One region of the Hydrogenophaga sp. FW305-3-2-15-A-LB1 genome, then DNA from elsewhere that is predicted to be linked to it. Evidence: riboswitches for the same ligand, from Rfam matches in the RefSeq annotation. Region 1 holds a riboswitch; the other holds the start of a gene.
The links. A riboswitch is a leader RNA that binds a small molecule or an ion and turns the genes downstream of it on or off. The one in region 1 is predicted to bind cobalamin.
Positions count from the first base shown of each region.

Region 1 (5,724 bases):
GTGGCCGGGCGCGCCCACGCTCAACCCCCGCACTGACAGACCCTCCGCGGCGGTGGGCGCGATCGGCAAGGCCGTGCGCGCCTGGCGGCGCTGCTCGATCGCCGCCTCGAACTTGGTGAGCCGCTGGATCACCGCGGCGGCTTCCGCGATCGTGGTGTACGAGGTGATCAGGTACGACAGCGCGGTGCGCACGTGCGCGAAGGCCGAGCCCGCCTGCATCAGCACGCCCAGCGTCATCTTGCCGGCGAAGTACAGCGGGCTCATGATCATGTAGGGGAAGACCAGCGAGGCGTGGCGGTAGCTCATGGTGAAGAACGAGAGCGAGCGCTGCCGGCGCATCAGCGCAAAGGTGTTGCGCATCAGCGCCTCGAACCGGCGCGCCAGCCCGGCGCGTTCCCACGCTTCGCCGCGGGCCAGGGCAATGGCCTCGCCGTCGTCACGCACGTGCACCAGCGCGTAGCGGTAGTCCGCCTCGCGCCGCTCCTGCTCCACCTCCAGCGGAATCAGCGGGCGGCCGACGAGGTGCGTGATCACCGTGCCGACGATCGCGTAGGCGAGCGCGGCCCACACCAGGTAGCCCGGCAGGTCCCACGACAGACCGAGCGAGGTGAGTGGCGCCTTCGCCGACAGCTCCCACAGGATGAACACGAAGGACGCCAGCGAGACCAGCGCGCCGATCAGGCCGACGGTGAGCGAGATCGCCAGGCGCACGAACGAGCGCACGTCCTCGGCGATGCGCTGGTCCGGGTTGTCCGGCCCGTCGCCCATGACCTGCAGGCGGTAGTGCACCGGCCCGTCCAGCCAGCGCGCGGCCAGCCCGTCGCTCATCCAGCGGCGCCAGCGGATCGACAGCCATTGCGTCACGTAGGTCTGGAAGGTGTTCACCAGCACGAAGCCGACGCCGATCCCGCAGTAGATCCACATCTGCCGCATGAACTCGCCGCCGTTGCGCTGCTGCAGCGCCTCGAAGAAGGCGCCGCGCCAGTGGTTGATGGCGACGTCGATGCCGACCATGGCCAGCTGGAGCGCGATCACGCCGATGAACAGGGCGCGGGCCATGGCCCGCTCCGATGAACCGAAGTACGGCCGCGCCAGGCGGATGCCGTCCTTCAGGGAGCGCCACAGGCTGCGTTTCGATGGGGTGGTCATGGGGGTCGGCACGCGCTGTTGGACGCGTTGAGCAGGGGACTCGGACAGGTGGTGCAGAACACGCGGTCCGGCACCAGGTAACGCATGCAGCAGATGCGCCGCATGCGGTGCACGCCCTCGGCGCGCGGCAGGTAGATCACCGGGCGGTGCAGGGGGGTGGGCATCTCCAGCCACTCGCGCGCGGGCGCCAGGCCGCGCAAGCCGGGGTGGGTCTCATCCAGTCGGCGGATGAAGGCCTCGAACAGGTTACCCGCGTTGCTCCACAGCACGCGGCGCGTGACGCCGGTGCGCTCGGCCATCTGTTCGACAAAGGGCACGAGGTGCTGGTGCAGGAATTCGTGCCAGGACGTGTCGGGGTCGCCGGCCTCGCCGTCGGGTTCGCCCGGCGCGGGCAGGCGCAGGCAGAGCGTGCGGCCTTGCGCGTCCAGGTCGAAGCTCACGCCATCGAGCGCGGTGGGCAGGCGCCGGCCCATCAGCACGCGGCCGATGAACCAGGCCGGCATCACGATGGCGAAGTGCCATTTCGACCAGATCGACGCCACCACGCGCGCGTCGGTCGCGCCGTGCGCGGCATCGAAAAACCGGCGCACCTGGGCCAGGTGCGCCGGCGTCATCAGCGCCTGCACGCCGACGGTGTGCTGTCCGTCCGGCGGTGGCCCGATGCCGAGCCGGCCCCGGAACGGCGCCATGGGGCCGCCGAACGCGGCGTCGAGCTCGGCACCGTCCCAGGGCGAGGCCATCATGGCCGCTCAGAACGACTTCGAGGCGGTCAGGGCCACGCGGCGGCCCGTGCCGTAGTAGCAGTTCGTGGCGTTGTCGCAGTTCGCCACGTAGCGGCGGTCGGCCAGGTTCTTCACCACCAGCGAGGTCTCCCAACCCTTGAGCGAGGGCGAGAGGTTCACCAGGCTCCACTGCACGCCCAGGTCGAACAGCGTGGCGGACGGCACCTCGAAGGTGTTGAGCGCGTCGCCCGCCGACTCGCCCACGTGGCGCAGGCCGACCGAGAACCTCAGGCCCTGGAGCGCGCCCGCGCCGACGCGGTACGACAGCCAGGCCGAGGCCTGTTGTTCGGGCACGCCCACCGGGTGCTTGCCCACCCCGTTGACGGTGTTGGTCGCGGTGACGACCGCGTCGGTCGCCGAGTACGAGAGCATGGCGTCCAGGCCGCGCGCGAGCCCGGCCTTGAGCTCGATCTCGCCCCCGCGCGAGCGCACCCCGCCCGTCTGCGTGGCGAAGCCCGGGTTGGCCAGGTCGTTGGTGAGCACGTTGCGCTGCTTGAGTTCGTAGACCGAGGCCGTGGCCACGAGGGCGCGGCCCGGCGGCACCCACTTGACCCCGGCCTCGATCTGCTTGCCGGTGTGCGGCTCGAACGGGCGGCCTGCCGCGCTGGTGCCGGTGACGGGCGAGAACGACTCCGCGTAGTTCACGAACGGCGACCAGCCACCGCCCAGGTCGTAGCTGGCGCCCAGCTGGCCGGTGGTGGCCAGGTCGCGCTTGGGGGTGTACGAAGGATCGCTGAAGCGCCCGGTGACGGTGTTGAGCACGGCGGTCTTCTGGTCCAGCGTGGCCTTGTCGCGGCGCAGCCCGACCAGCACCGACAGCCGCCCCCAGTCGATCTGGTCCTGCACGTAGAGCGCGGTCTGGCGCAGGCGCTGCTCGCGCTTGGACGTGATGGGGTTGGCCGGCAGGGCCTGGCCGTACACCGGGTTGTAGAGGTCCAGCGCGAAGGCCGGGGCCGCGCGGGTGCCGGTGCCCTGGTAGTTGGGCACGCGCGCCGCGTCCAGGCCCAGCATCACGCGGTGCTTCGTGCCGGCGGCATCGAACCGCGCCACCACGCGCGTATCGACCTGCTTGGTCACGATGGTGTAGTCGGCCGCGAACAGCCGCCGCGTCCAGCCGGTGGCGCCCGCCGCCACACCCGTGGCCTGCATCTCGTCCACATGGATGTCCACCTTCTTGTAGGCGGCGTTCTGCTCGATGGACCAGACCTCGTTGAAGCGGTGCGAGAACGCATAGCCCACGCGCCAGGCGTCCTTGTCCGAGTCGTGGCGCGCCGGTTCACCGAGGAACAGGCCGCGCGAGATGAAGCGCCCGTTGGCGCCCGGCACGATGGTGCCCACGCGCGGCAGCGGCTGGTGCACGGTGAGGCTCGGGTCTTCCTGGCGGTTGGCCATCAGCGTGAGCCGCGTGGCGGCGTCGGGCTTCCAGGTGAGAGCGCCCGCGAAGTAGCGGCGGTCGGACTGGGTGTGGTCGATCTCGCCATCGCCCTTGCGCACCAGGCCCGTGAGGCGGTACTGCCAGGTGGCGTCGGCGTTCAGCGCGCCGCCCAGGTCGAACTGGCCCTGGCGCAGCCCGTGGCTGCCCACGCGCAGGCCCACCTCGCGCACGGTCTCGGCCGTGGGGCGCTTGGTGCGCAGGTCGATCAGGCCGCCGGGGCTGCCCTGGCCGTAGAGCGCCGACGCGGGGCCGCGCAGCAGCTCGACGCGTTCGAGCCCGTAAGGCTCCTCGGCCCAGTTGCTGTCGTGCAGCTTGAGGCCATCGAGGTACTGGTAGACCAGGAAGCCGCGCACCATGGGGTACTCGCGCGTGAGCGCGCCGCTCGAATAACCACCGCCGTACAGACCCGGCGCGTGCTCCAGCGCTTCCATGACGGACTGCGCGTCGCGCGCCTTCATCTCGGTGTCGGTGACGGCGCTCACCGAGCGCGGCAGGCGCTCGATGGGGGTGGCGCTCTTGGTGGCCGTGACCGCCTCGCTGGCGCGCAGGCCTTCGGTGCGCACCTCGACCGGTGCCAGCGTCCCCGCGTCCTGCGCCGCCAGGGCGGCCGAGGACAGCGCGCCCATCAGGGCCACGGTGCAAACGGATGAACGGTGGCCGCGAAAGGCCCGGCCCTGGCGCTGACGCGCGGGCAATGAATGACGCATGAGAACTCTCCTCCAACGGCCCGCGTCCCCGCAGGCCCAACGACAGAAAAACGCGTGGGGAGGGGACGTGATGGTGGGGCGGCGCCGGCGCTGGCGGACGCAGCTCGGCTTGGCCCGGACCACGCACTCCCGCAGCGTCCGAAGGCGATGCGAAGGCCGGTATCCGGGCTCGCGGAGCGTCGTCGTGCAGGCGTTGTGGGCATGCTCGCGACAGGAACTTCTCGCCTTCCCACGCCTGGAGGCGCAGTGGCTGCCGATGCCGTGGCATCGCGTGAGCGTTCCCGAATCCGCTGACCGTTGCGGGGGCAGCACAGGCTTGTTGCGCCGTGAAAGACGCCGTCACCTGTTTCCCGTTTAACCCCATCGCCATGGCTGGCGGCGGGGCACCTTCGAACCGTGCGGTTCGACCCGATGGAAGGGTCGAACCGGCCGGCGATTATAGAACCCGCAGGGGTATCGCCTCGGTTCGGAGGCCGTGTTCCGCCAGACCCTGGCTGGCTCGCAGGCGGTTCGGCGCGAGCGCGCCCGCGCAATCCAGGATGGGGTAGGCGATCGAGCAGATGTGCGAATTGATGCGCTTGAGATCGCTGATCAGGTCGATGTGCAGCGAGCTGGTCTCGATGCTTTGCACGGTGTTGTCGGTCAGGCGCACGAGGTGGCTGGTGGCGTAGGCGCGCTCCAGGTCCCGGAAGCGCGCCTTTTCTTCCAGCAGCTTTTGCGCGTCGCGCACGTTGCCGTTGAGGAACACGCTCATGCCCAGGCGCAGGTTGTCGATGAGCCGGGCGTGCAGCTCGCAGATCTCGGCCATGCCGGCGTCCGAGAAATTGCGCCCCATCTTGATTTTCTTGTCCTCGATGTCCAGCAGCACGCGCTCGACGGTGTCGCCGATCTGCTCCATGTTGATGGTGAAGCTGATGATGTCGGCCCAGCGCCGGCTTTCTTCTTCGGCCAGCGCCTCGCGGGAGATCTTGGTCAGGTAGTACTTGATGGCCGAGTACAGCTCGTCGACCGAGTCATCGAGCTTGCGCAACTCCTCGGCCAGGCGCAGGTCGTTGTTCTTGATCACGGCCAGCATGCCGACCATCATGGTCTCGACCACGTCGGCCTGGTGCATGGCCTCGCGCGCCGCGCAGGAGATCGCCAGCGAGGGCGTGGCCAGCGCCGACGGGTCCAGGTGGTGCGGCCGCCCGGCCACCCGGTTCTTGTCGGGCTTGGGCAGCAGGCGCTCGACCCAGCGCGCCACGATCTGGGTGACGCCGATGAACAGGAGGGCGACGGCGATGTTGAAGCTCAGGTGGAACAGCACCACCAGCGTCGCCGGGTCCGCCACATAGGGCTGCATGCCGTGCAGCCATTCCGGCGCCAGCGGCGCCGCCAGCAGCACGCCCAGTGCCTTGAACATCAGGTTGCCCAGCGGCACCTGGCGCACCTCGATGGCTGAACGCGCCGTGGTCACCACGGCCAGCAGACCGCTGCCCAGGTTGGCGCCCAGCACCATGCCCAGGGCCATGTCCGTGGGCACGACACCGGACGCCGCGAGGGTGGCGGTCAGCAGCACGATGGCCAGGCTGGAATAGGCCATGAGGGCCAGCGCGGCGCCCACCGTGATCTCCAGCAGCAGATCGCTGTTGACGGAGACCAGCAGCGCCTT
Region 1 is NZ_JBYTAE010000035.1:44,791-50,514, forward strand. Features, by position in the region: gene AC3WPZ_RS12730 (ABC transporter ATP-binding protein/permease) at 1-1,149, opposite strand, end outside; gene fhuF (siderophore-iron reductase FhuF) at 1,146-1,892, opposite strand; gene AC3WPZ_RS12740 (TonB-dependent siderophore receptor) at 1,899-4,073, opposite strand; cobalamin riboswitch at 4,211-4,479, opposite strand; gene AC3WPZ_RS12745 (Na/Pi cotransporter family protein) at 4,510-5,724, opposite strand, start outside.

Region 2 (5,724 bases), on a different contig from region 1:
TGCAGTTCGGGATAACCGCCGGGCAACCAGACCGCGTCGCACGGCGGCAGCGGCTCGTTGGCCAGCGGCGAGAAGAAAACCAGCTCGGCGCCGAGCGCGCACAGCACATCCAGGTTGGCCGGGTAGATGAAACAGAAAGCCGCGTCGCGCGCGATGGCGATGGTCTTGCCCGTGAGCAAATGCGCGTCGACCGGCACCTCGGCGGGCACGTCGAACGCCACCGACCAGCGCCCCAGCGCGTCACCCTCCATCCGGCCCAGCGGCGTGCGCGACAGCGCGTCGGCGGCGGCGTCGAGCCGGGCCAGCGCGTCGGGCAGCTCGGCGGCCACGGTCAGGCCCAGGTGGCGCTCGGGCAGCGAGAACGCCGCGTCGCGCATGACCGCACCCAGGAACTGGGCCTCGTCACCGGCCAGCGCCTCGCGCAGCATCTGCGCATGGCGCTCGCTGCCCACGCGGTTGGCCAGCACGCCGGCCCAGGGCAGGCCGGGGCGGAAATGGCGCAGGCCAAATGCCAGCGCACCGAAGGTGCCCGCCATGGCCGAGGCATCGATCACCGCGAGCACCGGCAGGCCGAAGCGCTGCGCCAGGTCGGCCGCGCTGGGTTCGCCGTCGAACAGGCCCATCACCCCTTCGACCACGATCAGGTCGGCCTGCCCGGCGGCTTCGTGCAGGCGGGCGCGGGCATCGTCTTCGCCCGTCATCCACAGATCGAGGTTGTGCACCGGGTGCCCGGTGGCCAGCGCGAGCCAGTGCGGGTCCAAGAAATCGGGCCCGCATTTGAAGGCCCGCACACGCCGACCGGCGCGCGTGTGCAGGCGCGCCAGTGCCGCGGCCACGGTGGTCTTGCCCTGGCCTGAAGCCGGGGCAGCCACCAGGATGGCCGGGCAATGCCGCGTCACCGCTGCGGCGCCCAGTTGAGGGTGACGAAGGCCGCGCGGCCCGGCTGGTTGTAGCCGTACGCGGTCTCATAGAACTTGTCACCCACGTTGTTCAGGCGCAGGGCGACGGACCAGTCCTTGTTCACGGCGTAGCGGGCGTGCAGGTCCAGCGTGCCGAAGCCCGGCAGGCGGCGCGTGTTGGCGGCGTCGTCGAAACGCTCCGCCACGAGCTGCATCGACGCACCCCAGTTCCAGGCACCGATGCGGTGGTCCAGGCTGGCGGTCAGCACCTCGTCGGCGCGGCGTTGCAGCTTGCGTTGGTTGATCTCGTTGCGCGCGTCCAGCAACTCCAGGTTGGTGAACCAGCTCCAGGCACCGGCCGAGCCGGTGTAGGCCAGCGACCAGCCTTCGAGGCGCGCGCGAGGCACGTTGGCCACCGCCGGCTGCAGCGTGATGAAGCCGCGCACCCGGTTGTCGAAGCGGATGAGCTTCACTTCGTGCAATCCCTGGGTGTAGGTCAGCCCTGCTTCGCGGTTCTTGCCCCGCTCGGGTTGCGTGGTGGGATTGCCGTTGAAGAACGCTGAGACGTAGTACAGCGTGTTGAACGACGGCATCTTGAACGAGGTGCCGTAGGCCACGTGCGGGCGCCAGTTCGGCGTGAGCTGGAAGCCGTAGCTGGCGAAACCGGTGGTGGCGCCGCCGAACTGCGAGTTGTCGTCGCGCCGCAGGTTGGCCTGCCAGAGGTGCTGGCCGGCCTGGCCGGTCAGGCCCACGAAGGCCGCGTCCGTGGTGCGCGAGTTCACCGCGTAGGCCTGCGTGCCCGACACCTCTTCCTTGATCGACTCCAGGCCCACCAGCAGGTTGCCCAGCGCGGTGTTCCAGTCGTGCTGCAGCGTGGCCTGAGTCTGCGCGGTGTTGAACACCGAGGGCGTGGGCGAGGTCTCGAAACTGTCGGACCGGTCCTCGCTGCGCGAGAGGCGCAGCTGGGTGCGCGAATCGGCCGACCACTTGCGCTCCAGGCCCCAGCCCGTCACGCGGGTGGTGGTTTCCGAGCGCACGTTGAAGGTGCCCGGCCCCTGGTCGAACTGGCTGACGCCGTCGGCCTGGGTGAAGTTGACATCGGTCGTCCAGCCCGGCGCGATGGCCCAGCGCAGCGAGGCCGACAGGCTGTCCTGGTCGAAGCCGTCCTTGTCGGGGTTGTGGTTGCCGAAGGCCACGTTTCGGTTGGTCGACGAGAAGCCGTCCTCGCGCAAGGAACCCAGGCTGAGGTTGTAGGTGATCGTGTCGTTGCCACCGCTGATGCCGGCGGTGATTTCACGGTGCCCGAAGCTGCCGAGCGTGACGCTGGCCTGCGGATGGAAACCCTTCACGCCGCGCTTGGTGAAAACCTGCACCACGCCGCCCACCGCATCGCTGCCATAGAGGCCCGAGGCCGGGCCCTTGAGCACTTCGATGCGATCGATCGCGCTCAGCGGAATGTTGTCCAGCACGGCCGCACCGGAGGTGCTGGAGCCGTAGCGCACGCCGTCGATCAGCAGCAGCACGTGGCGGGTTTCGGTGCCGCGGATGAACAGGCCCGACTGCTTGCCCAGGCCGCCGTTGGACGACATCTGCAGGCCCGCGTTGCGCGACAGCACTTCGGACAGCGAGCGGCCCGCGGACTGCTGGATCACGTCGGCGTCGATCACGACGACGTCGCTGAGCACGGCATCGGTGCGGGTTTCGACCCGGGTGGCCGTGACCACCGTTTCCCTCAGGGTGGTGTCAGCGGAGGAAGAAGAGGAGGACTGAGCGTGGGCGACCGACGTGCCAAAGCCCGCCAGCAACGCCAGCGGTAGCGCGGCCAGGGGCGCGCGCAGGGTGCGATTTTTCATGATGAAGAAACAGACAGGAGACCCTCGCCATCTTCCCCGACGGCGCATGGGCATCACGGTGGAGCGTCTGTCGCCAGACGCACCACCACCTTGTTGGCCGGTATCCGGGCTGACAGACCGACCTCCATCGCCTTCCCAGATGACACGGCGTGTCGTCCAGTGGCTGTCGGATGGAGGCTGAGAGACCGTTCGCGCATGCGCTCATGGCCACTCGTCTGCTTACCGTTGCGGGGGCAGCGCAGGTTAGGTCCCATCCCTGGGGTGTGACCCTCCTGCTTCCCGTTGAACTGCGGCATGTGAACCACACCGCGAGCACCAACAACCGGCATTCTACGGCGCGCACACCCGGGGCAACCCTACAATGTGAAAACTTCGAGTCCCACCATGGCCGATCCCAAGCACTTTGATCAGATCACCGAACGTGTCGAGCGCCTGTTGCTGCGACACGAAGAACTGCAGCGCACCAACAGCCTGCTGGTGGAACAGGTGCATGCGCTGCAGGCCGAGCGCGACTCGCTCAAGTCCCGGCTGATGGCCGCCCGCGCCCGCATTGATGCCTTGCTCGATCGCCTGCCCCCCGGCATGACCGATGTCACCCCCGACACCCGCAAGGAACGGTCATGAGCGCCGCGTCGGGCCGCCCCAAGCCAGCTCGCACCGCAGTGCGAAGCACGGAGGTATTCCAATGAGCAAACCCGGCAGCAAACAGATTGAAGTGCAGATCATGGGCCAGAGCTACCTGCTCTCGTGCCCACCGGGTGGCGAGGCCTCGCTGCTCGACGCGGTGGAGCGCGTGGACACCGCCATGTGCCGCATCCGCGATGCGGGCAAGGTGAAGGCGCGCGACCGCATCGCGGTGCTGGCCTCGCTCAACCTCGCGTTCGAACTCTCGCAGAAGGAAGCCGAGAGCTTCCAGGCCTCGTCGTTCGGCCAGCCCGAGCAGAGCGCGTTCGCCGAAGCCGGTGGTGGCTTCGACAGCGAGCCGCTCGACCCCCAGACGCAGGCCCGCGTGGAAGAGCTGATGCGCCGCCTGGACCAGACGCTCGACAAGGACGGGCGCCTGCTCTGACGCGCCGCTGGTCACTGCGCGAGAATTTATCGACCGATGGTCCTCGTGGGCCGCATGCAGCGCCTACAATTTGAACCGTCTGCAGTGCGCGTCGGGCTTTATATTTCCTTGAACCAATGCTCATAGAGCCCGGGCTTGGTACATTGCGTGGCTGGTGCGAGCGTCTCGCGTCAGACGAACCCGAAGCCCCGCTGCCCTCGCCCACCTGAACCCCGGTTCAGGATGCCGGTCCGGCGGCACTTGCAGACACCTTTCATGCCTTTAGACCCCCTCCTGATTCTCGAGTTGGCCGCGCTCGGCCTAGGCACCGGTTTCCTGGCCGGCTTGTTGGGCATCGGTGGAGGCATGCTGATGGTGCCCTTCATCACCTTCATCCTCGCGGGGCGCGGTGTGGAAGCGGATCTCGCGGTCAAGATGGCCATCGCCACCTCCATGGCCACCATCATCTTCACGTCCATCTCCAGCGTGCGCGCGCACCACAAACGCGGCGCCGTGCGCTGGGACATCGTCAAGGGCCTCGCCCCCGGCATCGTGCTGGGCTCCGCCATTGCCAGCCTGGGCATCTTCGCCTTGCTCAAGGGCTCGTGGCTCGCGCTGTTCTTCGCGGCCTTCGTCGGCTTCTCAGCCACGCAGATGCTGCTCGACAAGAAACCCAAGCCCACGCGCACCCTGCCCGGCACCCCGGGCCTGGTGGGTGCCGGCGGCGTCATCGGCATGCTCTCCGGGCTGGTCGGCGCGGGCGGCGGTTTTGTCAGCGTGCCCTTCATGACCTGGTGCAACGTGAGCATCCACAACGCCGTGGCCACCAGCGCGGCGCTCGGTTTTCCCATCGCGCTGGCCAACGCCGTCGGCTACGTGATCGCGGGCCAGGGCCTGAAGGATCTGCCGGCCGGCTCGTTCGGCTACATCTACCTGCCCGCGCTGGTGGTGATCGCGCTCTTCAGCGTGTTGATGGCGCCGGTGGGCGTGAAGGCGGCGCATGCGCTGCCGGTGAAATCGCTCAAGCGCGTGTTCGCCGGCCTGCTGTACATGCTCGCCACCTACATGCTCTACAAGGGCATCACCGCCTGATCGAGACACGAAGCCAGCCGCCGTGGAGCCGTGCAAAAACGCCCTCCCGCCAAGGCACTGAGCGGCCTCCTCGCGAGGAAGTGTTGTTTTCCCCGCCAAAAACCCGCGTCTCCCCTGCGCAAAGCTTGAAAAAAGCGCGTTCTCCACCTTGGATTGCGGGTGCATCTCCATTAGCATCCGAGACACCAGTGAGAAAGCGCGTTTTCCGCTGGCGAATCGTCAACTTCTAGAAGGAAATTCAATCATGGCAACTGCGAAAAAAGCGCCCGCTAAAAAGGCGGCACCGGCCAAGAAGGCCGCTCCTGCGAAGAAGGCCGCTCCGGCCAAGAAGGCAGCCCCTGCGAAGAAGGCCGCTCCGGCCAAGAAGGCAGCCCCTGCGAAGAAGGCCGCTCCGGCCAAGAAGGCAGCTCCTGCGAAGAAGGCCGCTCCGGCCAAGAAGCGCACCCCCAACGCCGCGTTCATGAAAGCGCTGACCCCCAGCGCCGCTCTGGCCGCCATCGTGGGCAGCTCGCCCCTGCCGCGCACCGAAGTCACCAAGAAGATCTGGGACTACATCAAGAAGAACAAGCTGCAGGACTCGGTCAACCGCCGCATGATCAACGCCGACGCCAAGCTGAAGGAAATCTTCAAGAAGGCCCAGGCGTCCATGTTCGAAATGACCAAGCTGGTCAACGACCACCTGAAGTAAGCCTTCCTTCTTCACCTTCACGGGTGCAATGAAGATCAGCAAAGCCGGCGCAAGCCGGCTTTGCTGTTTTTGCGCCTTCGCGTCTCAGCATCGCGCGCGACATGTGAGAAACTGCAACAAAATTTTGACAATCCCTCAGGCATG
Region 2 is NZ_JBYTAE010000008.1:33,858-39,581, reverse strand. Features, by position in the region: gene AC3WPZ_RS03905 (cobyrinic acid a,c-diamide synthase CobB) at 1-914, opposite strand, end outside; gene AC3WPZ_RS03900 (TonB-dependent receptor domain-containing protein) at 896-2,752, opposite strand; cobalamin riboswitch at 2,831-3,087, opposite strand; gene AC3WPZ_RS03895 (DUF904 domain-containing protein) at 3,137-3,376, shown strand; gene AC3WPZ_RS03890 (cell division protein ZapA) at 3,438-3,821, shown strand; RNA gene ssrS (6S RNA) at 3,895-4,074, shown strand; gene AC3WPZ_RS03880 (sulfite exporter TauE/SafE family protein) at 4,077-4,892, shown strand; gene AC3WPZ_RS03875 (SWIB/MDM2 domain-containing protein) at 5,137-5,580, shown strand.
Region 2: linked by a shared signal. The riboswitch ahead of AC3WPZ_RS03900 (TonB-dependent receptor domain-containing protein) and the one ahead of AC3WPZ_RS12740 (TonB-dependent siderophore receptor) in region 1 are both predicted to bind cobalamin.